4 regions of the Pseudomonas sp. GW456-L12 genome follow, and region 1 is predicted to be linked to each of the others. Evidence: predicted binding sites of a transcription regulator. Region 1 holds the regulator's gene; each other region holds the start of a gene.
The links. The regulator sigma-54, encoded in region 1, starts transcription at its own class of promoters, with help from an activator protein. The targets are predictions, from matches to a motif close to ANTGGCATNNANNTTGCTNT.
Positions count from the first base shown of each region.

Region 2: flgB (flagellar basal body rod protein FlgB) is a predicted target of sigma-54. The motif match lies at 2,093-2,112, and genes of this name have one in related genera.
Region 3: AC07Y9_RS26590 (pilin) is a predicted target of sigma-54. The motif match lies at 4,786-4,805, and genes of this name have one in related genera.
Region 4: AC07Y9_RS01440 (CmpA/NrtA family ABC transporter substrate-binding protein) is a predicted target of sigma-54. The motif match lies at 3,463-3,482, and genes of this name have one in related genera.

Region 1 covers NZ_JBWKZA010000008.1:125,612-133,378, reverse strand. The annotation lists gene AC07Y9_RS12980 (HPr family phosphocarrier protein) at 1-125, opposite strand, end outside; gene rapZ (RNase adapter RapZ) at 142-999, opposite strand; gene ptsN (PTS IIA-like nitrogen regulatory protein PtsN) at 1,002-1,466, opposite strand; gene hpf (ribosome hibernation-promoting factor, HPF/YfiA family) at 1,479-1,784, opposite strand; gene AC07Y9_RS12960 (RNA polymerase factor sigma-54) at 1,864-3,357, opposite strand; gene lptB (LPS export ABC transporter ATP-binding protein) at 3,540-4,265, opposite strand; gene lptA (lipopolysaccharide transport periplasmic protein LptA) at 4,265-4,810, opposite strand; gene lptC (LPS export ABC transporter periplasmic protein LptC) at 4,797-5,369, opposite strand; gene AC07Y9_RS12940 (KdsC family phosphatase) at 5,378-5,902, opposite strand; gene AC07Y9_RS12935 (KpsF/GutQ family sugar-phosphate isomerase) at 5,902-6,876, opposite strand; gene AC07Y9_RS12930 (ATP-binding cassette domain-containing protein) at 7,152-7,767, shown strand, end outside.
Region 2 covers NZ_JBWKZA010000002.1:351,337-359,103, forward strand. The annotation lists gene flgE (flagellar hook protein FlgE) at 1-425, opposite strand, end outside; gene flgD (flagellar hook assembly protein FlgD) at 456-1,184, opposite strand; gene flgC (flagellar basal body rod protein FlgC) at 1,200-1,643, opposite strand; gene flgB (flagellar basal body rod protein FlgB) at 1,647-2,054, opposite strand; gene cheR (protein-glutamate O-methyltransferase CheR) at 2,298-3,125, opposite strand; gene AC07Y9_RS04115 (chemotaxis protein CheV) at 3,170-4,102, opposite strand; gene flgA (flagellar basal body P-ring formation chaperone FlgA) at 4,175-4,936, shown strand; gene flgM (flagellar biosynthesis anti-sigma factor FlgM) at 5,087-5,407, shown strand; gene AC07Y9_RS04130 (flagella synthesis protein FlgN) at 5,458-5,925, shown strand; gene AC07Y9_RS04135 (flagellar brake protein) at 6,021-6,767, shown strand; gene AC07Y9_RS04140 (MFS transporter) at 6,825-7,767, opposite strand, start outside.
Region 3 covers NZ_JBWKZA010000030.1:25,292-33,058, reverse strand. The annotation lists gene AC07Y9_RS26605 (class I SAM-dependent rRNA methyltransferase) at 1-438, shown strand, start outside; gene AC07Y9_RS26600 (DUF748 domain-containing protein) at 552-3,470, shown strand; gene AC07Y9_RS26595 (BON domain-containing protein) at 3,673-4,029, opposite strand; gene AC07Y9_RS26590 (pilin) at 4,316-4,732, opposite strand; gene AC07Y9_RS26585 (type II secretion system F family protein) at 5,096-6,313, shown strand; gene AC07Y9_RS26580 (prepilin peptidase) at 6,316-7,188, shown strand; gene coaE (dephospho-CoA kinase) at 7,185-7,767, shown strand, end outside.
Region 4 covers NZ_JBWKZA010000001.1:269,578-277,344, forward strand. The annotation lists gene rlmKL (bifunctional 23S rRNA (guanine(2069)-N(7))-methyltransferase RlmK/23S rRNA (guanine(2445)-N(2))-methyltransferase RlmL) at 1-1,443, opposite strand, end outside; gene rmf (ribosome modulation factor) at 2,000-2,215, shown strand; gene AC07Y9_RS01435 (quinone-dependent dihydroorotate dehydrogenase) at 2,352-3,371, opposite strand; gene AC07Y9_RS01440 (CmpA/NrtA family ABC transporter substrate-binding protein) at 3,612-4,823, shown strand; gene AC07Y9_RS01445 (ANTAR domain-containing response regulator) at 4,839-5,414, shown strand; gene AC07Y9_RS01450 (nitrate/nitrite transporter) at 5,747-6,958, shown strand; gene AC07Y9_RS01455 (bifunctional protein-serine/threonine kinase/phosphatase) at 6,966-7,767, shown strand, end outside.

The DNA.
Region 1 (7,767 bases):
ATCGACTCCGGCGTTCTCCCTGCGCGGATCTGGCAAGGAAACTGACCGGCCACGCCGACGAACTTTGCCGAGGCACGGGCATGCAGGCCCAGTTTGTTGATGATTTCAATTTCCAGAGCAGGCATCGCGGGGTAGATCCTTTCAGCTAAGGTCGCGGTGGCGAACCTGGACGTTCTTCAGGGACTTTTGCAGGACTTGGCCCAAGCGTTCGGTCAGGTAGACCGAGCGATGGTGGCCGCCCGTGCAGCCAATGGCAATAGTGACGTAGGCGCGGTTGCTGGCGGCGAAACGGGGCAACCATTTCAGCAGGTAGCTGGAGATGTCCTGGAACATTTCCTCGACGTCCGGCTGGGCGGCCAGGTATTCGGCAACCGGCTGGTCGAGCCCGGACTGGGCACGCAACTCGGGTTTCCAGTACGGGTTGGGCAGGCAGCGTACATCGAATACCAGGTCGGCATCGACCGGCATGCCACGCTTGAATCCGAAAGACTCCACCAGAAAGGCGGTGCCCGGTTCCGGTTGGTTCAACAGGCGCAACTTGATGGTATCGCGCAGTTGATACAGGTTCAGGTTGGTGGTGTTGACCTTGAGATCGGCCAGGTCGGCGATCGGTCCCAGCAGATGGCTTTCGTCCTGGATCGCCTCGGCCAGCGAGCGATTGTTGCTGCTCAAGGGGTGGCGGCGGCGGGTTTCGGAAAAGCGCTTGAGCAGGGTTTCTTCGTCAGCATCCAGGTACAGCACATCGCACTGGATATGCCGGCTGCGGACTTCCTCGAGCAGTTCGGGGAAGCGCGACAGGTGGCTGGGCAGGTTGCGGGCGTCGATCGACACGGCGACCAGGGGCTGTGTCAGTTCGGTGTGGATCAACGCCCGTTCGGCCAGCTCGGGCAACAGCCCGGCCGGCAGGTTGTCGATGCAGTAATAGCCATTGTCCTCGAGTACATCGAGGGCGGTGCTTTTACCTGAGCCGGACCGGCCGCTGACGATGATCAAACGCATGATTACTGACCGTTCTGTTCGTCCAGGACAACCTTGTACAAGGCTTCGTTGCTGGTGGCGCTGCGCAGTTTGTCGCGCACTTCTTTGCGGTCCAGCATGCTGGCAATCTGCCGGAGCAGTTCCAGGTGCGCATCGGTGGCGGCTTCCGGGACCAGCAGTACGAACAGCAGGTCGACCGGTGCGCCGTCGATGGCGTCGAAATCGATGGGAGCGTCCAGGTGCATCAGGGCACTGATGGGCGACTCACAGCCTTTGAGGCGGCAGTGTGGAATGGCAATGCCGTTGCCAAAACCGGTAGAGCCCAGTTTTTCACGGGCAATCAGGCTTTCGAAGACATCTTGCATCTCAAGATCAGGCACTTCGCGGCTGATCAGGTTGGCAATTTGTTCGAGGGCGCGTTTTTTGCTGCCGCCCGGCACGTTCACCAGGGAACGGCCGGGGGTCAGGATGCTTTCAAGTCGGATCATGGGAGGGGAGTGTTAGCGACCCGTGCCTTGGAGAAGGTGGAGTTGCTTTTCCTTATGCTTTTTCAGTTGGCGGTCAAGCTTGTCCGTGAGCAAGTCGATTGCGGCATACATGTCGTCATGTTCTGCATTGGCGACGACTTCCCCACCATGGATGTGCAGCGTGGCCTCGATTTTCTGCTTCAGTTTTTCGACGGCCAGCGTTACCTGCACATTGGTAATCTTGTCAAAGTGCCGCTCAAGTCGGTCGAGTTTTTCGCCGATGTAAGCGCGCAGAGGTTCGGTCACTTCCAGTTGGTGTCCACTGATGTTGACTTGCATACAGCTTCTCCTTCGTTGCCAGTGCATAAAGCGGCAGGTCGATTGACCTGCCACTGGAACGCTGTGGCGAGCCCGGCGGCTACATCAACCGCTTCCGTTCGCTGGAAGGCGCGATCCCCAGGGATTCGCGGTACTTGGCGACGGTACGACGGGCTACCTGAATGCCTTGTGCCTCCAGTAAACCAGCGATCTTGCTGTCACTCAACGGCTTTTTCTGATTTTCCGCGGCGACCAGTTTTTTGATGATCGCGCGGATCGCCGTGGACGAGCATTCACCGCCTTCGGAGGTACTTACGTGGCTGGAGAAAAAGTATTTCAGTTCATAAATGCCCCGTGGGGTATGCATGAATTTTTGCGTGGTCACCCGTGAAATCGTCGACTCGTGCATGCCGACTGCTTCGGCGATGTCATGCAGGACCAACGGTTTCATAGCCTCATCGCCGTACTCGAGGAAGCCGCGCTGATGCTCGACGATCTGGGTGGCGACTTTCATCAGGGTTTCGTTACGGCTCTGCAGGCTCTTGATGAACCAGCGGGCTTCCTGCAACTGGTTGCGCATGAAGGTGTTGTCGGCGCTGGTGTCGGCGCGCCGCACGAAGCCGGCGTACTGTGGGTTGACGCGCAGGCGCGGCACGGACTCCTGGTTCAGCTCCACCAGCCAGCGTTCGTTGTCCTTGCGCACTATGACGTCGGGGACCACGTATTCGGCTTCGGTGGATTCGATTTGCGAGCCCGGCCGTGGGTTGAGGCTCTGTACCAGTTCGATGACTTGGCGCAGTTCGTCTTCCTTGAGCTTCATGCGCCGCATCAGCTGGCTGTAGTCGCGGCTGCCGAGCAGGTCGATGAAGTCGCTGACCAGGCGCTTGGCTTCAGTCAGCCAAGGGGTCTTGGCAGGCAGCTGGCGCAGTTGCAGCAGCAGGCATTCGCCCAGGTTGCGGGCACCGATGCCGGCGGGCTCGAATTGCTGGATACGGTGCAGGACGGCCTCGATTTCGTCGAGTTCGATGTCCAGTTCCGGATCGAAGGCTTCGAGAATTTCCTCGAGGGTTTCGTCCAGATAGCCTTGATTGTTGATGCAGTCGATCAGGGTCACGGCGATCAGGCGATCGGTGTCGGACATGGGCGCCAGGTTCAACTGCCAGAGCAGATGGCTCTGCAGGCTTTCGCCGGCCGAGGTGCGGGTGGTGAAATCCCACTCGTCGTCATCGTTGCTGGGCAGGCTGCTGGCGCTGGTCTGGTAGACGTCTTCCCAGGCGGTGTCGACCGGCAGATCGTTGGGAATGCGTTCGTTCCATTCGCCGTCCTCGAGGTTGTCCACCGTCGGGGCGGTTTCCTGGTAGGAGGGTTCCTGGATATCGGTATTGGGTTTCTGCTCGGCGTTGTCGGCCAGCGGATCGGTGTTATCGAAGTCGTCGCCTTCTTCCTGGCGCTCGAGCATCGGGTTGGACTCCAGGGCCTCCTGGATTTCCTGTTGCAGGTCCAGGGTCGACAATTGGAGCAGGCGGATGGCCTGTTGCAGCTGCGGTGTCATCGTCAGCTGCTGGCCCATTCTGAGGACTAGCGATGGTTTCATGGCAGGGGCTTAACACCTTATTCGCCGGCGCACATGCGCCATCCACTACAGGGCGCGTGAGCGCCAAACATAAGCAAATTATATGCCTGAAACTGAAGTGTTTGCCTAGAGCGCTGTAACAATAAAAACAGCAGGGTTTTATTGGGGCGGGCGCTCTGGCGACCAGCCAAACACCTCAGGGCTTACAGGCGGAACTCATGGCCCAGGTAAACTTCCTTGACCAGCTCGTTGGCGAGGATGGTTTCGGCGTCGCCTTCGGCGATCAGTTGACCGTCGTTGACGATGTAGGCGGTTTCGCAGATATCCAGGGTTTCACGGACGTTGTGGTCGGTGATGAGCACGCCGATACCCTTGGCCTTCAGGTGATGAATGATCTGCTTGATGTCGCCTACCGAGATCGGGTCCACGCCGGCGAAAGGTTCGTCGAGCAGGATGAACTTGGGGGCGGTGGCCAGGGCGCGAGCGATTTCCACGCGGCGACGTTCACCGCCGGAAAGGCTCATGCCCAGGTTGTCGCGAATGTGGTTGATGTGGAACTCCTGCAGCAGGCTTTCCAGCTCCTGGCGACGGCCGGCCTTGTCGAGCTCCTTGCGGGTCTCGAGGATGGCCATGATGTTGTCGGCCACCGAAAGCTTGCGGAAGATCGAGGCTTCCTGCGGCAGGTAGCCGATCCCGGCGCGGGCGCGGCCGTGCATTGGCTGGTGGCTGACATCCAGGTCGTCGATCAGGATGCGACCCTGATCGGCCTGGACCAGGCCGACGATCATGTAGAAGCAGGTGGTCTTGCCGGCGCCGTTGGGGCCGAGCAGGCCGACGATCTGGCCGCTGTCGATGGACAGGCTGACGTCACGCACGACCTGGCGGCTCTTGTAGCTCTTGGCCAGGTGCTGAGCTTTCAGAGTTGCCATTACTGGGCCTTTTCGTCAGTTTTCTTTTTCGGCTGGATGACCATGTCGATCCGTGGGCGCGACTCGGTGACCTTGCTGCCGGTGGCGCGACCGGCGCTGGCCAGCTTCTTGTTGGTGTCGTAGACGATTTTCTCGCCCTGGGTGATGTTGCCGTCCTTGTCGACGACTTTGGCGCGGTCGATCAGTACGACGCGGTTTTGTGCGGCGTGGTACTGGATGGTCACACCGTAGCCCTGGACCGGCTTGGTGTCGCCCTGGGTTTGAATCTGCTCGAAGTAGGCCAGGTTGCCCACCGAGGTCACCACGTCGATATCACCGGTCTGGGTGCGGGTGATGGTCACGGTATTGCCGGTGACCTTCATCGAGCCCTGGGTGATGATCACGTCGCCTCTGTAGGTGGCTACGCCATTCTTGTCGTCCAGTTGAGCGTCGTCGGCCTGGATGCGGATCGGTTGCTGGCTATCGTTCGGCAGAGCCCAGGCGCTCACGCTTCCCAGTGCTGCGCCCAGACCGAGCAAAATAGGGAGGGTTTTAACGAGCCTCATACTGTCCTCTTACGTTCGATAGCAGGTTCATCCTGCCGTCTTTCAAATACGCTTTCATTCCCTTGCCAGTCGTCACGCCGCCGGCGCCGTCGATTCTAACGTCTTGATCGGTCTGCGCATATTGCTTCTGCGGGAATACTGTCATGCGGGTCGTGGTGATCAGCAGGTTGCGATTTTTCTCGTCGGTGCGCGAAACCCGTACCGAATCGATCAACTCGACCTCGGTGCCGTCCGGGTTGACTTCGCCGCGCTCGCTCTGGACATGCCAGGGGAAGGCGGTGCCGCGATACATCTGCAGGTCCGGCTTGGTCAGCAGGGTCACCTCGGTGGCCTTGAGGTGCTCGACCTTGTCGGAAGTCATTTCGTACTGCAGCTTGCCGTCGGGCAGGTACTGCACGCTACGGGCGTTGATGGCGTAGTAGTCGATGGCGCTTTCGTCGACCTGCGCGACCGGCTTGTCGAGGAAGCGTTCCGGGCTGATGTTCCAGTACCCCACCGCCAGGAACAGCACGGTGATGATGCCGAAGATCAGTATGTTGCGAATCTTTTTGCTCAGCATGGGAGGCTCTATAAGTAGGCGGCGTGGGCCGCTTCAAGGCTGCCTTGGGCGCGCAGGATCAACTCGCAGAACTCGCGGGCGGCGCCTTCGCCGCCACGGGCCTGGGTGACGCCATGGGCGTGTTCACGGACAAAACTGGCGGCATTGGCGACGGCCATGCCCAGGCCGACCCGGCGGATCACTGGCAGATCGGGCAGGTCGTCGCCTAGGTAGGCGACCTGTTCATAGCTTAGGCCCAGTTGGGCAAGAAGCCCGTCCAGCACTACCAGTTTGTCTTCGCGACCCTGAAACAGGTGGGGAATCCCCAGGTTTTTCGCCCGACGCTCGACCACCGGCGTCTTGCGGCCGCTGATGATCGCCGTCTGCACGCCCGTGGCCATCAGCATCTTGATGCCCTGGCCGTCGAGGGTGTTGAAGGTCTTGAATTCGCTGCCGTCTTCGAGGAAGTACAGGCGACCGTCGGTCAGTACGCCGTCGACGTCGAATACCGCCAGCTTGATGTTCTTGCCGCGTTGCAGCAGATCCGTGCTCATTACATGACTCCCGCGCGCAGCAGGTCGGACAGGTTGAAGGCGCCGATCGGGCGATCGTCCTTGTCCACCACGACCAGTGCGTTGATTCGATTGTCCTCCATGATCTTCAGGGCTTCGGCCGCGAGCATTTCGGCGCGGGCGGTCTTGCCGTGAACGGTCATGACTTCATCGATGGTGGTGTGGTGGATGTCGATGGTGCGGTCCAGGGTGCGGCGCAGGTCGCCATCGGTGAAGACCCCTGCCAGGCGCCCGTCGGCCTCGACAATGACAGTCATGCCCAGGCCCTTGCGGGTCATTTCCATCAGGGCGTCCTTGAGCAGCGTGCCACGCTGGACCTGCGGCAGTTGCTCGCCGGCATGCATGACGTTCTCGACTTTCAGCAGCAGGCGCCGGCCCAGCGCGCCGCCCGGATGGGAAAAGGCGAAGTCTTCGGCGGTAAAACCGCGGGCTTCCAGCAGCGCCACGGCCAGGGCATCGCCCATGACCAGGGCGGCGGTGGTCGAGGAGGTCGGAGCCAGGTTCAGCGGGCAGGCCTCTTGCTCGACCTGGACGTTGAGGTTGACCTCGGCGGCCTTGGCCAGTGGCGAATCAGGGTTGCCGGTGATGCTGATCAACTGGATGCCCAGGCGCTTGATCAGCGGCAACAGGGTCACGATTTCATTGGTCGAGCCGGAGTTGGACAGGGCCAGGATCACATCGTCCCGGGTAATCATGCCCATGTCGCCATGGCTGGCTTCGGCCGGATGGACAAAAAACGCGGTGGTGCCGGTGCTGGCCAGGGTGGCGGCGATCTTGTTGCCGATGTGCCCGGACTTGCCCATGCCGACCACTACTACGCGGCCTTTGCTGGCCAGAATCATCTCGCAAGCGCGTACGAAATCTGCGTCGATATGTGGCAGCAAGCCTTGTACGGCTTCTATCTCGAGGCGGATGGTGCGTTGTGCCGATTGAATCAGGTCGCTGGATTGGCTCATGTCAGAAATCGTATAGCCTGATGAAAAGGCGGCGATTATAGCGGTAATGATCGATTCCCTCACGCAAGTTCGTCAGCCTTTGTCCTTCTATAGGTAGGAATTGTCCTGTAAAGCCTGTTTTAGGCTGTCGTGATCCTGAACGCGGATGGCTTCGGCCTTGGGGGCTCCGTATCAGCAGTGATATAGTTCGCCGCCAGTTCGGCCTGCCCTGGGTGCATGTACTCCCGGCAGGGAGCCAAGCGTCCGAGTGAGAGGCTGCATCGCAAGGAGTTTAGATGAGTGCCGATAACGCCTACGCGGTCGAGCTGAAGGGACTGTCCTTCAAGCGCGGTGCGCGCAGCATCTTCAATAATGTCGATATCCGTATTCCGCGGGGCAAGGTCACCGGCATCATGGGGCCTTCCGGTTGCGGCAAGACCACGCTCCTGCGGTTGATGGGCGCGCAATTGCGTCCCAGCAACGGTGAAGTCTGGGTCAATGGCCAGAACCTGCCCAAATTGTCGCGCGGCGATCTGTTCGACGCCCGCAAGCAGATGGGCGTGCTGTTCCAGAGCGGTGCGCTGTTCACCGATCTCGATGTGTTCGAGAACGTCGCCTTTCCGCTGCGCGTTCATACCCAGCTGCCGGATGAAATGATCCGCGATATCGTCCTGCTCAAGTTGCAGGCGGTCGGGTTGCGCGGTGCCATCGACTTGATGCCCGACGAGCTGTCCGGTGGCATGAAGCGTCGCGTGGCCCTGGCCCGGGCCATCGCCCTGGACCCGCAGATCCTAATGTACGACGAGCCGTTCGTAGGCCAGGACCCCATTGCCATGGGCGTGCTGGTGCGTCTGATCCGTCTGCTCAACGACGCGCTGGGTATCACCAGCATCGTGGTTTCCCATGACCTGG
Region 2 (7,767 bases), on a different contig from region 1:
AAGTCGGTCAGCACGCCGTTGACGATCTTGCCATTGGCATCGACCGCATAGCCTTGCAGGCGGGCAGTGCCATCGGTGTTGGTGATGTAGCCGTCCTTGTCAGTCTTGAAGGTACCGGCGCGGGTGTAGGTCAGCGAGCCGTTGTCGCTCAGCACGAAGAAACCTGAACCCTGGATACCCATGTCCAGTACGTTGCCGGTGTTGTTCACGTCGCCCTGGCCGAACTGCTGGGAAACGTTGGCCAGGCGCACGCCATTACCTATGGTCTTGCTACCGGTGCCCAATTTGGTGGCCGAGTAGACGTCGGCGAACTCGGCACGGGACGATTTGAAGCCGGTGGTTGCCACGTTGGCGATGTTGTTGCCGGTCACGTCCAGTTGCTTGTTGGCAGCATAGAGACCGCTAAGGCCGATATTAAAAGACATATTCCACTCCTTGTGCCGCGTTAGTCGGCTCTAGATACCAATGGTTTGAACTTTGGAGAGCGCCACGGGGCTGCTCAGTCCCGCGAGGTTCAACATCAGCTCACCGCCGGTCTGGCTGATGGTGACGCTGTTGACCGTCGCCGGCAGGTAGGTGACCAGGTCGGTCGCCTTGCCATCGATCTTTGTGCTGGCCTTGAAGGTGTAATTGCCCGGATCGGCCTTGGTGCCGTCGGTATTGGTGCCGTCCCAGACAAAGCTGGTACTGCCGGCCTTCTGGCTTCCCAGGTCGAGGGTCTTGACCGTTTTGCCATCCTTGTCGGTGATGGTCACGGTGACGCCGCTGACGCCGGTAGGCACTGTCACCGAACCGGTCATGCTCTTGGTGGTGTCGACCTGGGTGGTACCGGTCTGGACGATCACCGAACGCCCCACCAGGGACGAAGCCTGCAGGGCCTGGGACGACTTGTAGTTGCCAGTAATGGAGTTCACCGAGGTATTGAGGGTGGTGATCCCTTCCAGGGTGGAGAACTGCGCCAACTGAGCAACGAACGCGCTGTTGTCCTGAGGGTCCAGCGGGTTCTGGTTTTTCAGCTGGGTCACCAGCAACTTCAGGAACGCGTCCTTGCCCAGCTCATTTTTGCCCTTGACGCTATTGGTGGCCGCGGCCAAGCCGTCATTGCTGGTGGTCGGGGTTTTCTTCGAGGAGTTCGCAAGGATCTCCTTGAGCGTCAGGCTACTGGTGGTATCGGTAACACTCATCTGAGTCGCCCCTTATCACTGACCGAGGGTCAGGACCTTCTGCATCATGGTTTTGGCGGTGTTCATCATTTCCGCGTTGGTCTGGAACGAGCGGCTGGCGGAAATCATGTCGGCCATTTCTTCCACCACGTTGACGTTGGGGTAGTAGACATACCCCTTGGCGTCGGCGGCCGGATGGTTAGGCTCGTAACGCGCCTCGAGGCTGCTCTGGTCCTCGACCACACCCAGCACCTGAACGCCCTGACCGGCCGCGTCCTGATTCTGGAACAGCGACTCGCTGCCGCCGCTTTGCGCGCCCTGGAACATGGTGGCGAACACCGGGTGGCGCGCACGGTAGGTCTGGTCGATGCTCGAGGAGACTGTCTCGGCGTTGGCGATGTTACTGGCGACGGTGTTCAAGCGAGTGGTCTGAGCACTCATGCCACTACCGGCAATATTGAAAACACTGGCGAGGGACATGGATTACTCTCCGCGCAGGGCTGACACCAGCCCTTTGAATTTGCTGTTGAGCAGCGTGAAGCTGGCCTGGAAGTTCACCGAGTTCTCGGCGTAGTTCGACTGTTCCAGTTGGGCATCCACGGTGTTCTGGTCGATCGACGGCTGCATCGGTGTGCGGTACAGCAGCGATTCGTCGCCGCTGCCCAGGCCTTCGGCTTCGATGTGCCGGCTGTTGGTCATGTTCAGGGCAAAGGTGCCGTTCTTGGTTTTCTCGTTCTGCTCGGCGAGCACGGCAGAGAAGTCCAGATCCCGAGCCTTGTAGTTCGGGGTGTCGGCGTTGGCGATGTTGTTGGCCAGCACCTCGGCACGCTTGGCGCGAAAGCCAAGAGCCTGCTCATGAATGCCGAGCGCTTTATCGAAGCTGATGCTCATGTCGGGAAACCTTCGACCAGATTTTTCGTAAACGGGATATAGCAAGCTACGTGCCAAGTGCTCAAAGCCCGTAAATCAAGGCTTTGCCGGCAGCGGCAAAGCGGCAATGCCAGAAAAGCGGCAAGGCATTTCCGCGAAACGTCAGCAAAGCGGCAATGCAGCGGTTGCCGCCTCTCCTGCGCTGGCAAAATCGCAGGCACCAAAAAAGAGGCCCGAAGGCCTCTCTTTTCAACAACGACAATCTTACTTCGCCTGGTAGATGATCCCAGGGCTGCACTGGACCATCTGGTAATGGTCGGGCAATCCATTGAGCGCCTCGGAAGCCCCGAGAAACAGGTAACCACCCGGCTTCAGGGTGCTGTGAATGCGCATCAGGATGTCCTTCTTCACCTCGGCGGAGAAGTAGATCAGCACATTGCGGCAGAACACGACGTCGAATTTGCCCAGGCTGGCATAGCTGTCCAGCAGGTTGAACGAGCGGAACTCGACCCGGCTCTTGATCGGCGCCTTGACCACCCAGCGCCCCGGCCCCTTGGGGTCGAAATAGCGCTGCAGGCGGTCGGCCGACAAACCGCGACCGATCGCCAGGCTGTCGTACTCGCCGGTCTTGCAGTTGTTCAGCATGGTCCCGGACAGGTCGGTGGCAACGATCTGCACCCCCATCTTCAGTTGCCCGATGTTGGTCTTCTCGAACTCGTCGATCGACATGGACAACGAATAGGGTTCCTGCCCCGAGGAACAGGCCGCCGACCAGATGCGCAAGCGCTGGTTGGGGCTGGCCTTGATCGCCTCCGGCAAGACCTTGTTCTTCAACACCTCGAATGGATAGGTATCGCGAAACCACAGGGTTTCGTTGGTGGTCATGGCGTCGACCACCATCTCTCGCAAACCGCTGCGCGGCTGGGACTGAATGCGCTGAACCAGCTCCCCGAGGGACTTGATGCCTTGCTGTTCCATCAGTTTGTTGAGACGGCTCGACACCAGATATTGCTTGTTCTCACCCAGCAAGATCCCACAGGCTTTTTCCAGGAACACCCGGAACTGTTCGAAATCCAAATTACCCGTAGACAATGATGCCGCCTCTTAAATCGTGTGACCGCCAGGGATGGATATCCCTAGCTGTTATCTGCTGCTTTGATCCGGTCGACAACCCGGGATGCCAGGTCATCAGGACGAAACTTGGCAAGGAAGTCATCGGCACCGACCTTCTTCACCATCGCCTGATTGAATACACCTGACAACGAAGTATGCAGGATGATGTGCAGCTTTTGCATGCGTGGATCGTTGCGTATTTCGGCCGTGAGGGTGTAGCCGTCCATCTCCGGCATCTCGATGTCGGAGATCATCATCAGAAACTCTTCTTCAGGTTTCTTGCCCTCGTCGACCAGCTTGCGCAGGTAATCCAGCGCCTGTCGACCGTCGTTCAAGGCCACCACCTCGACCCCCACGGTCTGCAGGCAACGCGTGACCTGCTTGCGCGCCACCGACGAGTCATCGACTGTCAGCACCCGCAGTGAAACAGCCTTGTGCTGAGTCTCGACATCCACCACGCCTACCGAAATGGTCTCGGGCGTCGGCGCGACCTCGGCCAGCACCTTCTCGACGTCGATGATTTCCACCAACTGATTGTCCACCCGCGTCACCGCCGTCAGGTAGTGATCGCGCCCCGTCCCCTTGGGTGGCGGATGGATCTCCTCCCAGTTCATGTTGACGATGCGCTCGACCGACCGCACCAGAAACCCCTGGGTCTTGGTGTTGTACTCAGTGATGATGACAAAGGGGTTGCTCAGATCCTGCAACCCGCCTGAACCGGTGGCCATCGCCAGGTCCAGGATCGGAATGGTCGCCCCTCGAATATTCGCGACACCGCACACCACAGGACTGGATTTGGGCATCAACGTCAGTTTGGGGCATTGCAGCACCTCCCGAACCTTGAATACGTTGATCCCGTAGAGCTGCTGCCCGTCGAGACGGAACAACAACAGCTCAAGGCGATTCTGCCCTACCAGTTGCGTGCGCTGGTTCACCGAATCCATTACACCAGCCATGCCCAGACTCCCCAAAGCTTAAGATCCGACGCGCTCATCGCTAAACGGCACGGCGCTTGCTTTTTAACTGTTATGAACGCCAAAACGACATTTTCCCGACGCCTGACATCAAACTACCGCAGATTGCTGTACGGGCTGTCGGCTTTGTTTTTTTTAAACCCTGGCCATCCTGCCGTTGCTGACTCGGTAACCCTGCCTGATCTACTTATCGGCGTCACTCAGGGGTTTCTTGAATTCACCGTAGAAGACTATCTGGAAACCAGTCAAACGCCTGGGCGCTACGAGATCCAGGTCAATCAGCTCGACCCGCGGCTGCGCATGCCGCATTGCGACAAGGAATTGACAGCGACCCTGGAAAGCCCGGCACAGCCGCTGGGACGCGTGACCGTTCGCGTCCGTTGCGACGGCGCCTCGCCCTGGACCGTATTCGTGCCCGCCCAGGTCAAGCTGTTCCGCGAGGTGGTGACCACCACCCGGCCACTCAAGCGCACCGGCATCATCAGCCCCGAAGACGTGATGCTGCGCGAGCGCGATATCGGCCAGATCAACCAGGGCTATCTGACTTCAGTGGACCAGGCCATTGGGCAGAAGCTTGTCCGACCAATGGTCGCCGACCAACTCGTCACCCTGGTTCACCTGGAACAGGCGGAAGTGGTACGCAAGGGCGATCAGGTGGTGATCTCTGCCCGTAGCGGCACGCTGAACGTGAAAATGCCCGGTGAAGCCTTGTCCAATGGCGGTATGAGCGAGCAGATCCGGGTCAAGAACCTCAATTCACAACGGGTCATCAAAGCGCGGATCACCGCGCCGGGACAGGTGGAAGTCGCCATGTAGACGACTGGCGCTGTGCACTGTTGCCCCCTAAACTGTGGCCCATGCAGGGCAACAGCGGCGCGTGCGGGCTTATCGATATTTGAGCCTAAAGTTTTCCGGCGTATTGCCGAAAACAAGTCAAGCGTCCAAATACCCAGAGGTTTTTTTACCATGGTCATCGATTTCAGCCGTTTAAACAGCTCTCCCTCACTCACCGGCAGCACGCGCACCAGCGCCAGCAAGGAAACCGGCGACGCCGACAAATCCGCGCCGCTGAACGCTCCGGCCGAACAGGCCAGCACCAGCGGGGAGTCGGTACACCTCAGTAATGAGGCTCAACAGTTGCAGAAGATCACTGACAAGCTGCGCGACCAGCCTGCCGTCGACAACGCCCGCGTGGCCGAGTTGAAGCAAGCGATTGCCGATGGCAGCTATAAAGTCGACAGCAACCGTGTAGCCAGCAAACTGCTTAATTTCGAAGCCCAGCGCTAGCCAATAAGGCCTGCGCCAGTTTTTTGGACGCTTAAAACCCAAGGCCATACATGCACGACACTAATTTGCTGCAACTGATCACCGACGACTTTGCTCCAGCTCAACAATTGCTGGAATTGCTGCGCACCGAATCCCTAGCCCTGCACGGTCGCGACATGCCGCTGCTGGAAGAGATTCTCGCGCAGAAGCAAGCCCTGATCATTTTGCTCGAGCAGCATGGCCGCAAACGCAGCGAACTCCTCGCCAGCCTGAACCTTCCTGCCAGCCGCGCCGGCCTGGAACAGTTGGCCAGTCACTCCTCGATTGGTGACCAGTTACTGGCCCAGAGTGACGTGCTGACCCAAATGCTTGCCGATTGCCAGGCGGCGAACGAACTCAACGGTCGCTCGATCCAGGTTCAGCAGGCCACCACCGCCAATCAGTTGAAAATCCTCACCGGTGGCGAGCCTCCAGCCCTCTATGATGCCCGCGGCTCAACCGCCAAGCTGGCCAAGCCTCGCCCGCTTAGCCAGGCTTGACCCCAGAGATGAGCGCGCCCTATCAAGTCGCGGAACATGCTGGCAAAATGCCAGCTATTGCGTGTAGTCGTATTTTGTCTGGAGATTGATGAACCGTGTTCAATGCCGTAAACGCAGAAGATGCGCCACAGCCACCCAAGGTGCTGACCACCCCCTTGGAAATCAACTCCACGCTGCGCTTGCTGCAAGACAGCCATGACCCGCTGATCATCACTTTCCACGAACGCAGCCAGCGCTTTCAAAGCTATCTGGTCGAGATCGATCGTGACAGCAACATGATTGCCCTGGACGAAATGATCCCCCGCGATGGCGAACGCTTCATGCTCGCCGGCGAACCGTTTCGCGTCGAAGGCTTTCACGAAGGCGTGCGCATCGCCTGGGAAAGCAATGGCATCCCGACTATCGACGAATCCAATGGTGGGCGATGCTACCGCGGCACCCTGCCAGACGAAGTGGTCTATCACCAGCGCCGCAATGCCTTTCGCGCAGCCCTGAAGCTGGCCCAACTGGTCAACATCGAACTGGGCGGCGAAAAACTCAAGGCGCCGATCGCCGGCAAGCTGCTGGATATCTCCGCCACCGGCTGCAAGCTGCGCTTCGAGGGCGACATCTCCGGCCGCCTGCAACTGGGCCAGGTCTACGAGCGTTTTATCGCCGCCCTGCCCTTCGGCAGCATGACTGCACCAGTGGAACTGCGTTACCTGCACCACGAAGAGAAGATCGACACGACTTTCGCCGGTGTGCGCTTTCACAACATGAGCGGCCTGGTTCAACGCCAGGTCGAGCGCTTCGTCTATCAGCTGCAACGCGAAGCCCGGCGCTTCGACAAAGACGACCTCTGAGATTCGAGCGTCGATAAAAAACGGGCAGTCCCTTGCGGGGCTGCCCGTTTTGCGTTTCTAGGGCCTGGCCCCACTGAACTGGTCCGGCCCTGGTTCATCCGGCTTCACTACCGGCTCCTCAGCCTCCACCTCATCCGTGGCCGGCGTCTCGACCGGAGGCTCGGCTTCCGGTGCGCTGGTCTGTTGCATCTGATCCTGCACCACTTGCTCATCGACCCGCGGATCGAGCGCGGCCACCAATGGCGAACTGGACATGCTGTCCGGCATCGCCACGTGATGCAGCGGCGCATCATCGACCTGATGCAGGTTGGTCACGGCTTTCGGCCGGATGCGCCAGACCAGTACCAGGGCAAAGAAACTGAAGAATGCATAGAGCATCTGGCTGCCGAACAACTTCATCAGCACCCCCGCCACCAAAGGCCCGACACTGGCCCCGACGCCATAGGTCACCAGCAGCATCGCCGTCAGCGAGACCCGCCGATCGCCTTCGACATGGTCGTTGGAGAACGCCACCGCCAGCGGGTACAGACAGAACTGCACCAGCGAACAGAGGAACCCCAGGGCGAACAGCACCTCCAGTGGCACCTGGGGCAGAATCGCCAACGGCAAGGCCACGACCGCCAGGAAGCAGGCAAAGCAGCGAATCAGCAGGGCCCGGTCATAACGGTCGGACAGCCATCCCAATGGCCACTGCACCACCAGCCCGGCAAAAATGCAGCTCCCCATGAACAGGCCGACCTGCTCGGTACTCAAGCCCTGCTGGGAGGCATACAGCGGTGCCAGACCATAGAACGAACCGACAATCAGCCCCGACCCGAGCACCGTACTCAGCGACTGCGGAACGCGCTTGATAAAGAAGCGTGGTTCCATGGGCGCCGGATGCAAAGGCGCAGGGTGAATACGCCGGGTCATGGCCACCGGCACCAGGCACAGGGCAAAACACAGGGCCACCAGCATCAGCAACTCAAGCCCGAGGGCCGGGTGCATGACCAGAATCAAC
Region 3 (7,767 bases), on a different contig from region 1:
CAGCTCAATCCGCAATTGCCGGCCATGCAGTTCGTGCAATCGGATTACTTCCCGGCGATCCGGCAACTGGCCGGCCTGCCCATCAGCCAGCGCCGTGGACAAAAGCTGCCCAGCTACCCACGCCTGGAACAGCGCCAGTACGACCTGGTGCTGCTCGACCCGCCGGCCTGGGCCAAGAGTGCATTCGGCACCGTCGACCTGCTGCGCGACTATCAGAGTCTGCTCAAGCCTGCCCTGCTGGCCACCGCCGACAATGGCGTGCTGATCTGCTGCAACAACCTGGCGAAAGTCACGCTGGACGACTGGCGCGAACAGGTGCTGCGCTGTGCCGAAAAAGCCGGTCGCCCGGTACGCGAATGGCAGGTGCTGACACCCGCTCGTGACTTCCCGTCCATGGACCAGCAACCGCCGCTCAAGACCCTGATCCTGCATCTGTGATCTGTTGCGAGGAATCTGAACAATCCTGTTTGCGACCGTCATGGGATTGTTTCGGAACCGGAAACGCATGCCATACTCCAACGCACTTCCGATTCAGATAGATGAAGCCTCGCATGTCCAAAGGATTGATCCGCGCTATCGGCGCCTTGTTGACCGCTCTCGCCCTGTACAGCCTGTTGGGCTTTCTGATTTTGCCGGGCATCGCCTTGCGAGTGGCCAATCAACAGTTGGCCAACTACGCGACGGTACCGGCAAAGATCCAGCGCATCGAACTCAACCCGTTCAGTCTCGAACTGACGCTCTGGGGCCTGAATATCGGTGAGCCGGGGAAGGAGCAGGTGGCCTTCGAACGTCTCTACGCCAACCTGCAACTGGACAGCCTCTGGACCCGCGCGCTGCACCTGGCCGATATCGAGCTGGACAAACCCAAGAGCGAGATCCTGTTCGCCAAGGACGGCAAGCTCAACCTGCTGGGCCTGTTCAACCTGCCCGCCAGCGAACCCACTCCGGACGACCCCGAAGCCAAACCGTTCCCCCTGCGTATCGGGCGCATCAAGCTGGCGGGCGGTTATGTGCACTTCCAGGACGCGCGGCCCAGCGAGCCCATCGATTTCCTCTACGACAAACTCGATCTCGAGCTGAAGAACCTCAGCACCCTGCCCGATGACAGTGCCGACATGACCCTGGTCGCCGCGGGCCCCGCGGGCGGTCAGATCGATTGGAGCGGCAATTTCAGCCTGACGCCAATCGCCTCCGAAGGCACCCTGAAAGTCACCGACGGCCAGATGAAAGCCTGGTGGCCCTATGTCCGCGACGCACTGCCCCTGGTCCTCGAAGACGGCGTGCTGAACCTCAACACCCGCTACAAGCTAAACCTGTCCAAGGAAACCGAACTGCTGCTCAGCGATGCCTCGGTCAGCGTCGCGCCCTTCGCCATCAAGGCTCCGGACGGTCGGCCGCTGGCCCGCCTGGAGCGCCTGGACGTCAGTGAAACCACGGTCGACCTGGCCAAGCAGCAAGTGGTGGTCGGCAAGATCCGCAGCCAGAAACTGGAAACCTGGGCCGCCCTGGAGGCCGATGGCCAACTGGACTGGCAGAAACTGTTCGCCAGCCAGCCGGCCAAACCGGCTGCCAAGCCCGCTCCGGCCGCCGCCGATACTCCGCCGGCTCCCGCTCCGGCGCCGAGCAAACCCTGGCAGGTGCTGCTCAAGGACGTGCAACTGCGCAATTACCAGGTGCACCTGGCGGACCGTCAGGCCAAGCCGGCCGTGGCCCTGGAGGTCGGCCCGCTGAACGTCGACGTGCAGAACTTCGACAGCCTCAACCAGTCGCCTTTCAACCTCAAGCTCGACACCGAAGTGGGCAAACAGGGCAAGATCCTCGCCAACGGCGTGGTCAACCTGCAACCGGTGACCGCCAAGCTGGCGGTGCAGACCAAGGACATCGACCTGCGGGTCGCCCAGTCCTACATCAGCCCGTTCATTCGCCTGGAGCTGCGCAGCGGCATGCTCGGCAGCGACCTGGCGGTGGACCTGAAAAACATCGATCCCCTGACATTCAGCGTGACTGGCCGCGCACAGGTCGACCAGTTGCACACCCTGGACACCCTGAAAACCCGCGATTTCGTGAAATGGCAGCAACTGGTGCTCGAAGGCCTGAACTATCAGCACGGCGACAGCCTGACGATCAACAAGGTCAACCTGATGCAGCCCTATGCGCGCTTCATGATCAACGATGACCGCACCACCAACATCGATGACCTGCTGATCCCGCAACCGGCCGACAGCGCGCCGAAAGGCGCAGCCAAGCCGGCCGCCAAGGAAAAACCCCTCGGCATCCATATCGGCCAGATCGCCATCAACGACGGTTCGGCCAACTTCGCCGACTTCAGCCTGACCCCCAACTTCGCCACGGCCGTCCAGCAACTCAATGGCCAGATCGGCACCATCGACAGCCGCCAGGCAAAACCGGCCAGCGTCGATATCAAGGGCAAGGTCGACCGTTATGCGCCGGTCACCATCAAGGGCAGCGTGAACCCCTTCGATCCAATGGCCGCACTGGACATCGCCACCAGCTTCAAACGCGTCGAACTGACCAACCTGACCCCCTACTCCGGCAAGTTCGCCGGCTACCGCATCCGCAAGGGCCGGCTCAACCTCGACCTGCACTACGTCATCACCAACGGCCAGCTCAAGGCCGAAAACAAAGTGGTGGTCGAACAACTGGAGCTGGGGGAAAAAGTCGACAGCCCGGATGCCGTGAGCCTGCCACTGAAACTGGCGGTCGCCTTGCTCAAGGATGTCGACGGCAAGATCTCCATCGAACTGCCGGTGACGGGCGATCTGAACAACCCGCAGTTCAGCGTCATGCCGATTGTCTGGCAGACCCTGCGCAACCTGATCGTCAAGGCTGCCGCGGCACCGTTCAAACTGATTGGCGGGCTGGTCGCGGGTGGCGGTTCGGAAGACTTGGGCAGTGTCTCGTTCGCCCCGGGCTCGAGTGACTTGAGCCCGGAATCGGAAGCAACGCTGGTCAAGCTGTCCAATGCGCTCAAGGAACGTCCGGCCCTGCGCCTGGAGATCGAAGGCACCGCCGCGCAGAGCAGCGATGGCCCGCTGATCGCCGAGCAACGCCTGGAGCGGGAATACCAGTACAACTACTACAAGATGCTCCAGCGTCGCGGCGACAAGGTGCCGGCCCAGGCGTCGCTGCTGGAAGTACCGGAGAAAGAGAAAGCCCCGCTGCTGGAAGGCATCTATCGCACACGCCTCAAGACCCAGCCACCGGCCGAATGGAAGGACCTGGGCAAGGAAGAGCGCACCGCGAAAATGCGTGAAGGCGTGATCAAGTTCTGGAGTGGCAGCGATGTGCTGTTGCGCCAGTTGGGCCAGGAACGGGCCAGCAGCATCAAGGACTTCCTGGTGGACAAGGGCCAGCTGGCGGACGACCGGGTCTACTTCATCGATGCCAACCTTGGCCAGGCCGAAAGCGATGGTCGGGTCATTACCCCCATGCACCTGGACGCCGAATAATCCCCCTCCCCGCCGCCCCGGAAACGGGTCGGCCCGGCGGTTTCCCCCGCCATAAACAGAACAGGCCCCGACACACTGTGCCGGGGCCTGTTCTGTTTACAAAAGGAGCCACTTCCCTGTGGCCATTCGCATGAACCTTCAAGGAAGCGGTAGATGAATCCTCTACCGCATCTTCTCCCTGTCCAGGAAAGAAGCTTGAGGCTTAGTCGGTTTTCAAACCGTCAGCCGATACTGCCTTCACGCCTTTGATGTTCTTGGCGATGTTGACTGCGGTTTCTTTCTGCGCCGCGGTCAGAGCAGTGGTGGAGGACAGGGAAACCACACCCTTGTTGGTTTCGACCTTGATGTCGGTACCAGGAATGCCTTTTTCAGTTACGAGATCCGCTTTGACTTTGGTGGTGATCCAGGTGTCGGAAGTGGCTTCCTTGGCCTTGGTCACTTCACCCGCCGCGAGCACCATTGGCGCCTGAGTAGCTTGAGTGGTCTGGGCAAATGCGACGTTAGCCATGGTCAGGGTCAGAGCGGTAGCAGTTGCAGCAGCGATAGCGAACTTCTTCATACGAGTAACTCCTGTTCTTCTGGAAAACCTGCTCCAAGTCCTGGCAGCAGGGTTACTTAAGTAGATTGCAGGCGTTATGCCAAGTTCAGAAAAACAATAAAACCCTTAAATATCAATGAATTACAAATCCACCCAAGCACTCGCGGTCATGCAAAATGCATGACCGGCGAATAATCTGCATGCAAGTTGCACTTCCCAGGCGAGCTAACTTCCTGAATTCTCGATACTTTCCCCAAGGGCGCGCTGGCGCGTGGCGTTTCACGCGCCGAGCAAGCGAGAACCGGGCTCAGCTGCCGCTGGCGGTGCAGCCTTTGGGGGAGTAGTCCGCGGGGACAGTGGTGGTGCAGACCCAGCCATCGGCCGTGGTGCGGGTCAGGGTGACGGTCTTGTTCAGCACCGGTGCCGGTGCATTGAGGATGGTGCAGCCGATTGTTCCCGCTCCGGTCGAGGCGGAACCCGCAGCGGTCATGGTGCAGTTCGACGTTGCCGCCTTGCCCCCCACCAGCTCCAGGGTCGGATCGCTGCCCTGGTTCAGCACGTCCTCGAAGTTGACCTTCAGCGCCGAGGCTTCAGCCAACGCCGCGGTGACCTTGGCCCGCGCCTGGTATTTGGAATACAGCGGCATGGCAAAGGTGGCCAGGATGCCGATGATCGCCACGACGACCAACAGCTCGATCAAGGTAAAACCTTTCTGATACTTCATCTATCTGCTCCAAGCAGGGGATATCCAGGGGTCTGGGCACTCACCACACAGCCATAGCACAGCCTGTGCCAGCGCCTGCGCCCCGGCTGAACGGGGCTTTAGCGGCGCGGAGCTGCGGCAGTGAGCGCCAGAAGTCGCACTATCTGACACTTTTTGTCAGCCAAGTGCCCTGGGCCGGTCGTCGTGACGGGCTACGCTGTCATTCGATCATCGATTGCATTCACTGCCCGCCCCATCCAAGGAACGTATCGGGCCATTCAAACTCTATGAGCCGGACGCCGCGCCCCGCGCAGCGGTCCACTCGCTAACGCACAGGGCACTGCCGGCCCTGAGGACATCCATCACAACCCGGGACTCGACACCATGGCGGTCAAAGCAGCAAAAGTCAGTGTTTACCTGTGGGAAGGCACCGACAGGCAAGGCAGCAAACTGCGCGGCGAATTGAGCGGCCATACCCCCTCGCTGATCAGGGCCCAGTTGCGCAAGCAAGGCATCAACCCGGCCAGGGTCAGGAAGAAGTCCAACTCGCTGTTGCAGCGCACGCCCCCGATCAAGGCCCGCGACATCAGCCTGTTCACCCGGCAACTGGCGACCCTGATCAAGGCCGGCGTACCACTGCTGCAATCGTTCGACATCATTGCCGAGGGCTTCGATAACCCGAACATGCGCAAACTGATGGGCGAGCTGAAACAGGACATCGCCGCCGGCAGCAGCTTCACCAGCGCGCTGCGCAAGAGGCCGCGGTACTTCGACGAGCTGTACTGCAGCCTGGTGGATGCCGGCGAACAGGCCGGGGCCCTGGAAACCCTGCTGGAGCGGGTGGCGACCTACAAGGAAAAAAGCGAAAACCTCAAGACGCGGATCCGCAAGGCCATGACTTATCCCCTGGCGGTGATCTGCGTGGCGCTGGTGGTGACGGGGATCCTGCTGGTCAAGGTGGTGCCGCAATTCCAGTCGATGTTCCAGGGCTTCGGCGCGCAATTGCCGGTGTTCACGCAACTGGTCATCGCCCTCTCGGAATTCGTGCAGCACTGGTGGTGGCTGCTGGTGGGCGCGCTGTTGCTCAGTGTGTTCGGCCTGCGCCATGCCCGCCGGCGCTCACCACGCTTTCGCCACTGGCTGGACGTGGGCCTGCTGAAACTGCCGTTGGTAGCGCCACTGATGTACAAGTCCGCGGTGGCCCGCTACGCCCGCACCTTGTCCACCACTTTCGCCGCCGGAGTGCCGCTGGTGGAAGCCCTGGGCTCGGTGGCCGGGGCCACCGGCAACCAGGTGTTCAAGCAAGCGGTGAACCGCATCAGGCAGGACGTGGCGACCGGCATGCAGTTGCATTTTTCCATGCGCGCATCCGGCATCTTTCCCGGCATGGCCATCCAGATGACCGCCATCGGTGAAGAGTCCGGGGCCCTGGACGGCATGCTGGAAAAGGTCGCGATCCATTATGAGGAAGAGGTCGATACCCTGGTCGACACCCTGAGCAGTCTCATGGAACCCGTGATCATGGTAGTTTTGGGCACCCTCGTCGGCGGCCTGGTGGTTGCCATGTACTTACCCATCTTCCAACTCGGCACAGCGATCTGAACATGTCATTGACTGAGGTCCTGGCCAGCTACCCGCTGGTCTTCGTAGCATCGGTGCTGGTCCTGGGCCTGATTGTCGGCAGCTTTCTCAATGTGCTGATCTGGCGGCTGCCAAAGATGCTCGAGCGCGACTGGCACGCCCAGGCCCGTGACATCCTCGGGCTGCCCGACGAGCCTGCCGGGCCGACCTACAACCTGTTGCTCCCGCACTCCCAGTGCCCGCACTGCGCGCACCCGATCCGCCCCTGGGAAAACATCCCGCTGTTCAGCTACCTGCTGCTGCGCGGACGCTGCTCCGCGTGCCAGGCCCCGATCGGCCGGCGCTACCCCCTGGTGGAGCTGACCTGCGGCCTGGCCTCGGCGTTCGTGGCCTGGCATTTCGGCTTTGGCTGGCAGGCCGGCTTGATGCTGTTCCTGAGCTGGGGCCTGTTGGCGATGAGCCTGATCGATGCCGATCATCAACTGTTGCCCGACGTGCTGGTGCTGCCCCTGTTGTGGCTGGGCTTGATCGTCAATGGCTTCGACCTGTTCGTCAGCCTCCACGATGCGCTGTGGGGCGCCGTGGCCGGCTACCTGTGCCTGTGGTCGGTGTACTGGTTGTTCAAGCTGCTGACCGGCAAGGAAGGCATGGGGCACGGCGATTTCAAGCTGTTGGCCATGTTCGGCGCCTGGGGCGGTTGGCAGATTCTGCCGATGACCCTGCTGCTGGCCTCACTGACGGGGGCCCTGGCCGGGATCGCCATGCTGCGCCGCAACCGCGCGCAAATGTCCACGCCTATCCCTTTCGGTCCCTTTCTGGCCATTGCCGGCTGGATTGCCTTGCTCTGGGGTGGTCAAATAACCGACTCCTATTTGCAGTTTGTCGGTTTCAGATGACCAAGCCTGTTTTCAAACCCTGGATCCTCGGCCTTACCGGCGGTATCGGCAGTGGTAAAAGTGCCGCGGCCCAGCACTTCATCGACCTGGGCATCCATGTGGTGGATGCCGACCACGCCGCCCGCTGGGTGGTGGAACCCGGCCGCCCGGCCCTGGCCCGCATTGCCGAACATTTCGGCGACAGCGTGCTGCAGGCCGATGGTCAACTGGACCGCGCCGCGCTGCGCAAGCTGATCTTCGAGGTGCCGCAACAACGCCTCTGGCTGGAAGCCTTGCTGCATCCATTGATTGCCGATGAAATCGCCGCCCACCTGGCCCGTGCCGAGTCGCCCTACGCGATTCTGGTGTCACCGCTGTTGATCGAGTCCGGGCAGTACGCGATGACCCAGCGGATCCTGGTGATCGATGTGCCGCAACAGCTGCAGATCGAGCGGACCCTGCAACGCGACCGGATCAGCGAACAGCAGATCCAGGCGATTCTCAAGGCCCAGGCGACCCGCGAAGACCGCCTGAGCCATGCCGACGATGTGCTGGTCAACGACCGCGACCTCGCCTGGCTGCACAGCGAGGTCGAACGCC
Region 4 (7,767 bases), on a different contig from region 1:
GTCGGCATCGTAGACGCGATAGCAGTCGACGCCTTCGCGCTTGGCCCACTTGCCCAGCAGCTTGAGGTTCTTCTGCAGGCGGTTGGCGAACATCTGCCCGCCTTCGCTCAGGCGCGCCTGCTCGACCACGGGGGCTGGCGCCGGCGTCGGTTTGATCGGGTTGCCGTTCTTGTTGTACTGGCGCTCCTGCGGAACCAGCGGCGCCTTGTCGGCCTCGGCCTGCTCACGCTCGATCTGCCGTTGCTCCGGGGTACGCCGCTCGCCAGTGACGAACTGGTCTGGCTGCACCTTGATCAACAGCAGCTTGCACGGCAAGGCGCCGTTCCAGAACGAATACTGCTTGTGGCTGCGGATGCCCATGCGCTTGCCCAGGTCCGGCGCGCCGGTGAATACCGCCGCTTCCCAGCCCAGGCAGGCCTGACGCAGGCGCTCGCCGAGGTTCTGGTAGAGATACAGCAGGCTGGCTTCGTCACCCAGGCGCTCGCCGTAGGGCGGGTTACTGATCACCAGGCCTTTCTGGTTCTGGTCCGGGCGCGGCTCGAAGGTCGCCACTTCGCCCTGGTAGATCTTGATCCACTCACTGAGGCCGGCGCGCTCGACGTTGTTGCGCCCTGGCTGGATCAGCCGCGGGTCGGCTTCGTAACCGCGAATCCACAGCGGCGGCTTGGCCAGGCCGGCCTGAGCCCGCGCCTGGGCTTCTTCATGCAGCTTGCGCCACAGCGCCGGGACGTGACCGAGCCAGGCAGTGAAACCCCATTGCTCGCGCTTGAGGTTGGGGGCGATGTCGGCGGCGATCATCGCTGCTTCCACCAGGAAGGTCCCCACGCCGCACATCGGGTCGGCCAGGGCGCCGCCATTGGCCGCGATACGTGGCCAGCCGGAACGGATCAGGATCGCCGCCGCGAGGTTTTCCTTCAGCGGCGCCGCGCCCTGCTGCAGGCGATAGCCGCGCTGGTGCAGGCTGTGGCCGGACAGATCGAGGGAGAGGATGGCTTCGCCGCGATCCAGGCGCAGGTGAATGCGCAGGTCCGGGTTGAGCTTGTCGATGGAGGGACGCTCGCCGGTCGGCGTGCGCAGCCGGTCGACGATGGCGTCCTTGACCTTCAAGGCGCCGAAGTGAGTGTTGTCGATGCCCGAGCCGTGGCCGCTGAACTCCACCGCCAGGGTGCCGTCCGCCAGCATGTGGTCCTGCCAGTCGACGTCATGCACGCCGTGATAGAGGTCTTCGGCGTCCTTCATCGGGAAGCGCTTGAGCACCAGCAGTACCCGGTTGGCCAGGCGCGACCAGAGGCACAGGCGGTAGGCGGTCTCCATGTCGGCCATGCCGCGCACGGCCGAGGTATGTTCGCGCGCGTCTTCAAGGCCAAGCCCGGCGGCTTCCTCGATGAGCAGGCCTTCAAGGCCTTTGGGACAGGTGAGGAAGAGTTCGTAGCGATCCGACATGGGAGTTCAGGGCCTTTAGCAATAAGTGAACGGACAACGCATCGTCCGCCCGGTTTTCAATCAAGCGCTTTTCTTGAAGAGCGCTCGCGTGGCACGAATCTGTGCCGTCCCGCCCCTGCTGTTCAGCTCGCCGCTAGCGGTGACCACTGGGGTCAAAAGAGCTTAGATGCCGGGGCAGATAATAAAGTCAGCGAAACAAAAGGTCATAACTCGACCTTTCATCGAATAATACCTGAGTGCAACGGAATGGAATTCTCACTAAAGCATTAAGCCCATCATCCAGTAAGAGGCTGATCAGAGCGAGGTTTGCCTGATCAACCCGATGTAAAGCAGGCCGTTCTTATGGCCTCAACATCATTATCGTTACGTCCTTATGACAAAACGATCATTCCCTCGTTGTGACGCATTGGTTAGAAATCAACTCAGGTTGGCGCCGCAATGACGCCAACGCCACGCTCGCGACGCCGGCAGCGAGCACCAACGGCAGAAGCATTCTGCCCGGCCTCAAACGAGGCCGACGGGACATAAGACAGTCAACAAGTGAGGGAAACACCCTATGAGAAGACTTAAGCGTGATCCGTTGGAAAGAGCATTTTTGCGCGGATATCAGTATGGCGTTCATGGCAAGTCCCGTGAGCTTTGCCCATTTACTCTACCGTCGGTACGCCAAGCCTGGATCAATGGCTGGCGCGAAGGACGCGGCGACAACTGGGACGGTATGACCGGCACTGCGGGAATCCACAGACTCAACGAACTTCACGCCGTCGGCTAAAACAGGGCACACATTCCGACACCAAAATCTGAATACGTAACGACTTAACCACGCACGTCCCATCCGGACGGCGGGCTGCGGCCCAGGGGCTCCTTTAAGGAGCCCTTTTTATTGGCCGCGCAAAAAGCCGCTGTCCTCAGCGCAACGCGGCGATCGCGTCCACCGACTCGCGAATCAGCGCCGGGCCCTTGTAGATGAAGCCCGAATACAACTGCACCAGGCTGGCGCCGGCAGCGATCTTTTCCGCCGCATGCTTGCCTTCGGTGATACCGCCCACCGCAATGATCGGCAAACGCCCGGCCAGCTCGCCCGCCAGCACCTTCACGGTGTGGGTGCTCTTGTCGCGCACCGGCGCGCCGGACAGGCCGCCCGCCTCGTCGCCATGCTCCATGCCTTCGACACCTACACGGCTCAGGGTGGTGTTGGTGGCGATGACCGCGTCCATCCCAGTCTCGATCAGGGCTTGCGCCACTTCGGCGGTTTCTTCGTCGGTCATGTCAGGGGCGATCTTGATCGCCAGCGGAACCCGCTTGCCGTGCTGCACCGCCAGCTCCTGCTGACGCTGGCTGAGGGCGCCAAGCAACTGCTTGAGCGACTCGCCGAACTGCAGGCTGCGCAGGCCCGGGGTGTTGGGCGAACTGACGTTGACCGTCACATAGCTGGCGTGGGCATACACCTTGTCCAGGCAGATCAGGTAATCATCCACCGCGCGCTCGACCGGGGTGTCGAAGTTCTTGCCGATGTTGATCCCCAGCACGCCCTTGTACTTGGCCGCCGCCACCCGGGCCAGCAGGTGATCGACGCCCAGGTTGTTGAAGCCCATGCGGTTGATGATCGCCTCGGCTTCCGGCAGGCGGAAGATCCGCGGCTTGGGATTGCCCGGCTGCGGACGCGGAGTGATGGTGCCAATTTCGACGAAACCAAAACCCAATTGGGCGAAGCCATCGATGGCCGCGCCGTTCTTGTCCAGGCCGGCCGCGAGGCCAACCGGGTTCGGGAAGTCCAGGCCCATGACCTTCACCGGCATCTGCGCCGGCGCCTTGCACAGCAAGCCATTGAGGCCCAAACGCCCGCCCGCGCCGATCAGGTCCAGGGACAGATCGTGGGAGGTTTCCGGGGAGAGTTTGAACAACAGCTGGCGGGCCAGGGTATACATGGGCGGGCTTGACTCGGTGGCGGCGAAATGAGGCGGCGATTATAGCCGGGCATGGGGGCCGCAGGCGAGGCACGCGGCGAAATCAGCGGTGAATGGCATATGCCTTGCACCACAACCAGCATCAGCACCCAGGCCAATGGCGGCGTGGGTCGAAAGACAAAGGCGTCGTTACCCCGCCGGCTCTGCCTGGCGCGGGTGCGACGTTTTTTTATGGAAGCTTTTTATCGAGGGCGCCACCCCATGAATGAACTCCCCGTCAGCCCGCTGGCCTGGGTCAACGGCAGCGATGCCCCGGAAAAGACCGCGATCAACCTCGGTTTCATGGCCTTGAGCGACTGCGCCTCGGTGGTGGTCGCCGCCACCCAGGGCTTCGCCCAGCCTTACGGCCTGACCCTGAACCTCAAGCGCCAGGCGTCCTGGGCCAACCTGCGGGACAAGCTGGTGAGCGGCGAGCTGGATGCCGCCCACAGCCTGTACGGCCTGATCTACGCCGTGCACCTGGGCATCGGCGGGGTCAACGCCAGCGACATGGCGGTGCTGATGGGCCTGAACCAGAACGGCCAGAGCATCAACCTCTCGCGAGAGCTGCAAGCCCTGAACGTGACCACTCCTGAAGCGCTTCACCGGCACGTGCACCAAAGCCGGGCAAGGCTGACCTTCGCCCAGACCTTCCCCACCGGCACCCACGCCATGTGGCTGTATTACTGGCTGGCCGCCCAGGGCATCCACCCGTTGCAGGACGTCGACAGCGTGGTGGTGCCGCCGCCGCAAATGGTCGCGCACCTGCAGGCCGGGCGCATCGACGGTTTCTGCGTGGGTGAACCCTGGAGCGCCAGCGCAGTGAACCAGAACCTGGGCTTCACCCTGGCCACCAGCCAGGCGATCTGGCCCGACCACCCGGAAAAAGTCCTCGGCTGCACCCGTGCCTTCGTCGAGCAGTACCCGAACACCGCGCGGGCCCTGGTCATGGCGATCCTCGAGGCCAGCCGCTTCATCGAGCAGAGCCGCGAGAACCGCCAGAGCACCGCGCAACTGCTGAGCGCCCGCGAGTACCTCGATGCGCCGCTGGACTGCATCGAGCCGCGCCTGCTCGGCGAATATGCCGACGGCCTCGGCCACCGCTGGCAGGACCCGCACGCGCTACGCTTTCATAATGAAGGCGCGGTCAACCTGCCGTATCTGTCCGACGGCATGTGGTTCATGACCCAGTTCCGCCGCTGGGGCCTGCTGCGCGAAGATCCAGATTACCTGGGCATCGCGCGCCAGGTGCAGCAACTCGAGCTCTATCGTGAAGCCGCCACCGCCGTCGGCGTCGCATCCTGGGGCCTGGACATGCGCAGCAGCCAGTTGATCGACGGCAAGCTATGGGACGGTTCGGACCCGGCCGCCTATGCCCGCAGCTTCCAGCTGCACGCCATGAGCGACAGCTCCCCTCTTCTCGCCAGCCGCTGACAGGAGCCCGAGACCATGTTGCGTATCCTGCTGATCAACGACACCGCCAAGAAGGTCGGTCGGCTCAAGGCGGCCCTGATGGAAGCCGGTTTCGAGGTAATCGACGAATCGGGCCTGACCATCGACCTGCCGACACGCGTCGAAACGGTGCGTCCGGACGTGATCCTGATCGATACCGAATCACCGAGCCGCGATGTGATGGAGCAAGTGGTGCTGGTCAGCCGCGACCAGCCACGGCCGATCGTGATGTTCACCGACGAGCACGACCCCGACGTGATGCGCCACGCCATCAAGTCCGGGGTCAGTGCCTACATAGTCGAAGGCATCCAGGCCCAGCGCCTGCAGCCCATTCTCGACGTGGCCATGGCCCGCTTCGAGAGCGACCAGGCCTTGCGCGCGCAGCTGCAAGCCCGCGACCAGCAACTGGCCGAGCGCAAGCGCATCGAGCTGGCCAAGGGCCTGTTGATGAAGATGAAAGACTGCAACGAAGAACAGGCCTACACCCTGATGCGCCGCCAGGCCATGAGCCGCCAGCAGAAGCTGATCCAGGTGGCCGAGCAGATCATCGCCATGAGCGAGTTGCTGGGCTGAAAGCTTGCGGCACCGGTGCGGGCCCCATCGCGGGCAAGCCTCGCTCCTACGGAGAAGACCGTGAGTTTCTGTAGGCGCGAGGCTTGCCCGCGATCTGGAACACCAGGACTGCAACTCTTGGCACAAATCTGGCTATGTAATCGACACAGGTAACCAACGGCGGTTGCCCCACCTACGACAAAGACGTCGCACACCCTTCTCGCCCCAGGCGAAACGGGTTGCGGCGTTTTTTCGTTTTGGCCCCACAGCCCGGGGCCGGTGGAGCGGCCGTAATGGCGCCCCACGCAAAAGCTCATGACTCCTTTCGAGACTCTTAACAGCTGAGGTGCGCGATGAATTCAAGCTTCTGGAAATCCGGCCACACCCCGACATTGTTCGCGGCCTTCCTCTACTTCGACCTGAGCTTCATGGTCTGGTACCTGCTCGGCCCGCTGGCCGTACAGATCGCCGCCGACCTGCAACTGACCACCCAGCAGCGCGGGCTGATGGTGGCCACGCCGATCCTGGCCGGCGCCGTGCTGCGGTTCGCCATGGGCCTGCTGGCCGATCGCCTGTCCCCCAAGACCGCCGGGCTGATCGGTCAGGTGATTGTCATCGGCGCGCTGTTCTGCGCCTGGAAGCTGGGCATCCACAGCTATGAACAGGCCCTGCTGCTGGGGCTGTTCCTGGGCATGGCCGGCGCTTCGTTCGCCGTGGCCCTGCCGCTGGCCTCGCAATGGTATCCACCGCAGCACCAGGGCAAGGCGATGGGTATCGCCGGGGCCGGCAACTCCGGCACGGTATTCGCGGCGCTGTTCGCGCCCTTGCTGGCCGGTGCCTTCGGCTGGAGCAACGTATTCGGCTTCGCCTTGATCCCACTGATCCTGACCCTGGTGCTGTTCGCCTGGCTGGCCAGGAACGCTCCGGAACGGCCCAAGGCCAAATCCATGGCCGACTACTTCAAGGCCCTGGGCGACCGCGACAGCTGGTGGTTCATGTTCTTCTACAGCGTGACCTTCGGCGGCTTCATCGGCCTGGCCAGCGCCCTGCCCGGCTACTTCAACGACCAGTACGGCCTGAGCCCGGTCACCGCCGGCTACTACACCGCCGCCTGCGTGTTCGGCGGCAGCCTGATGCGCCCGCTGGGCGGCGCGCTGGCCGATCGTTTCGGCGGCATTCGCACCCTGCTGGTGATGTACAGCGTCGCGGCGGTGTGCATCGCCGCGGTCGGTTTCAACCTGCCCAGCTCCTACGCGGCCCTGGCCCTGTTCGTGTGCACCATGCTCGGCCTGGGTGCGGGTAACGGCGCGGTCTTCCAGTTGGTGCCACAACGTTTCCGCCGCGAGATCGGGGTGATGACCGGGCTGATCGGCATGGCCGGCGGCATCGGCGGTTTCGCCCTGGCCGCGGGCATGGGCGCGATCAAGCAAAGCACCGGCAGCTATCAACTGGCCCTGTGGCTGTTCGCCAGCCTGGGCGTGCTGGCCTGGTTCGGCCTGCACGGGGTGAAACGCCGCTGGCGGACCACCTGGGGCTCCGCCGCTGTCACCGCGGCGCGGGTCTGAGCCGTCCATGAGCCTGCGACTGAGCCACGCCCAGGCCAGCGCCATCGGTCCGCGCGCGGAGAACCAGGATGCCTTGCGCCTGGTCACCCCGGCGCCGACCCTGGCCGCCAGCAAGGGCCTGCTGTTCGCCATTGCCGACGGTGTCAGCCAATGCGCCGACGGCGGCCTGGCCGCGCGCTCGACCTTGCAGGCGCTGGCGCTGGACTACTACGCCACCCCGGAAACCTGGGCCGTGGCCCAGGCCCTGGAACGCCTGCTGCTGGCGCAGAATCGCTGGTTGCAGGCCAACGGCGGCGGCCAGCCGCTGCTGACCACCGTCAGCGCCCTGGTGCTGCGCGGCCGGCGCTTTACCCTGGCCCATGTCGGCGACTGCCGGGTCTATCGCTGGCATGCCGATCAGTTGCAACGCATCAGCGACGATCATGTCTGGGACCAACCCGGCATGCAGCATGTGCTCAAGCGTGCCCTGGGCCTGGACCAGCACCTGGTGGTGGATTTCCTCGATGGCGAGCTGCGGGAAAACGAAAGTTTCCTGATGCTCAGCGATGGCGTCTGGGCCACCCTGGGCGACACCGCCATCGCCGCGATCCTGCGCGACCAGCCCGACCTCGACAGCGCAGTGCAGACCCTGGTCAGCGCCGCGCACCTGGCCGGCAGCCAGGACAATGCCAGCGCCCTGCTGGTGCGGGTCGAAGCCCTGGGCGAAAGCTCCATCGGCGACGCCCTGATTCACTTGCAGCAATGGCCACTGCCGCCGCCTCTCAAACCGGGCCAGCACTTCGAAGGCTGGCAAGTCGTCGAGGTGCTCG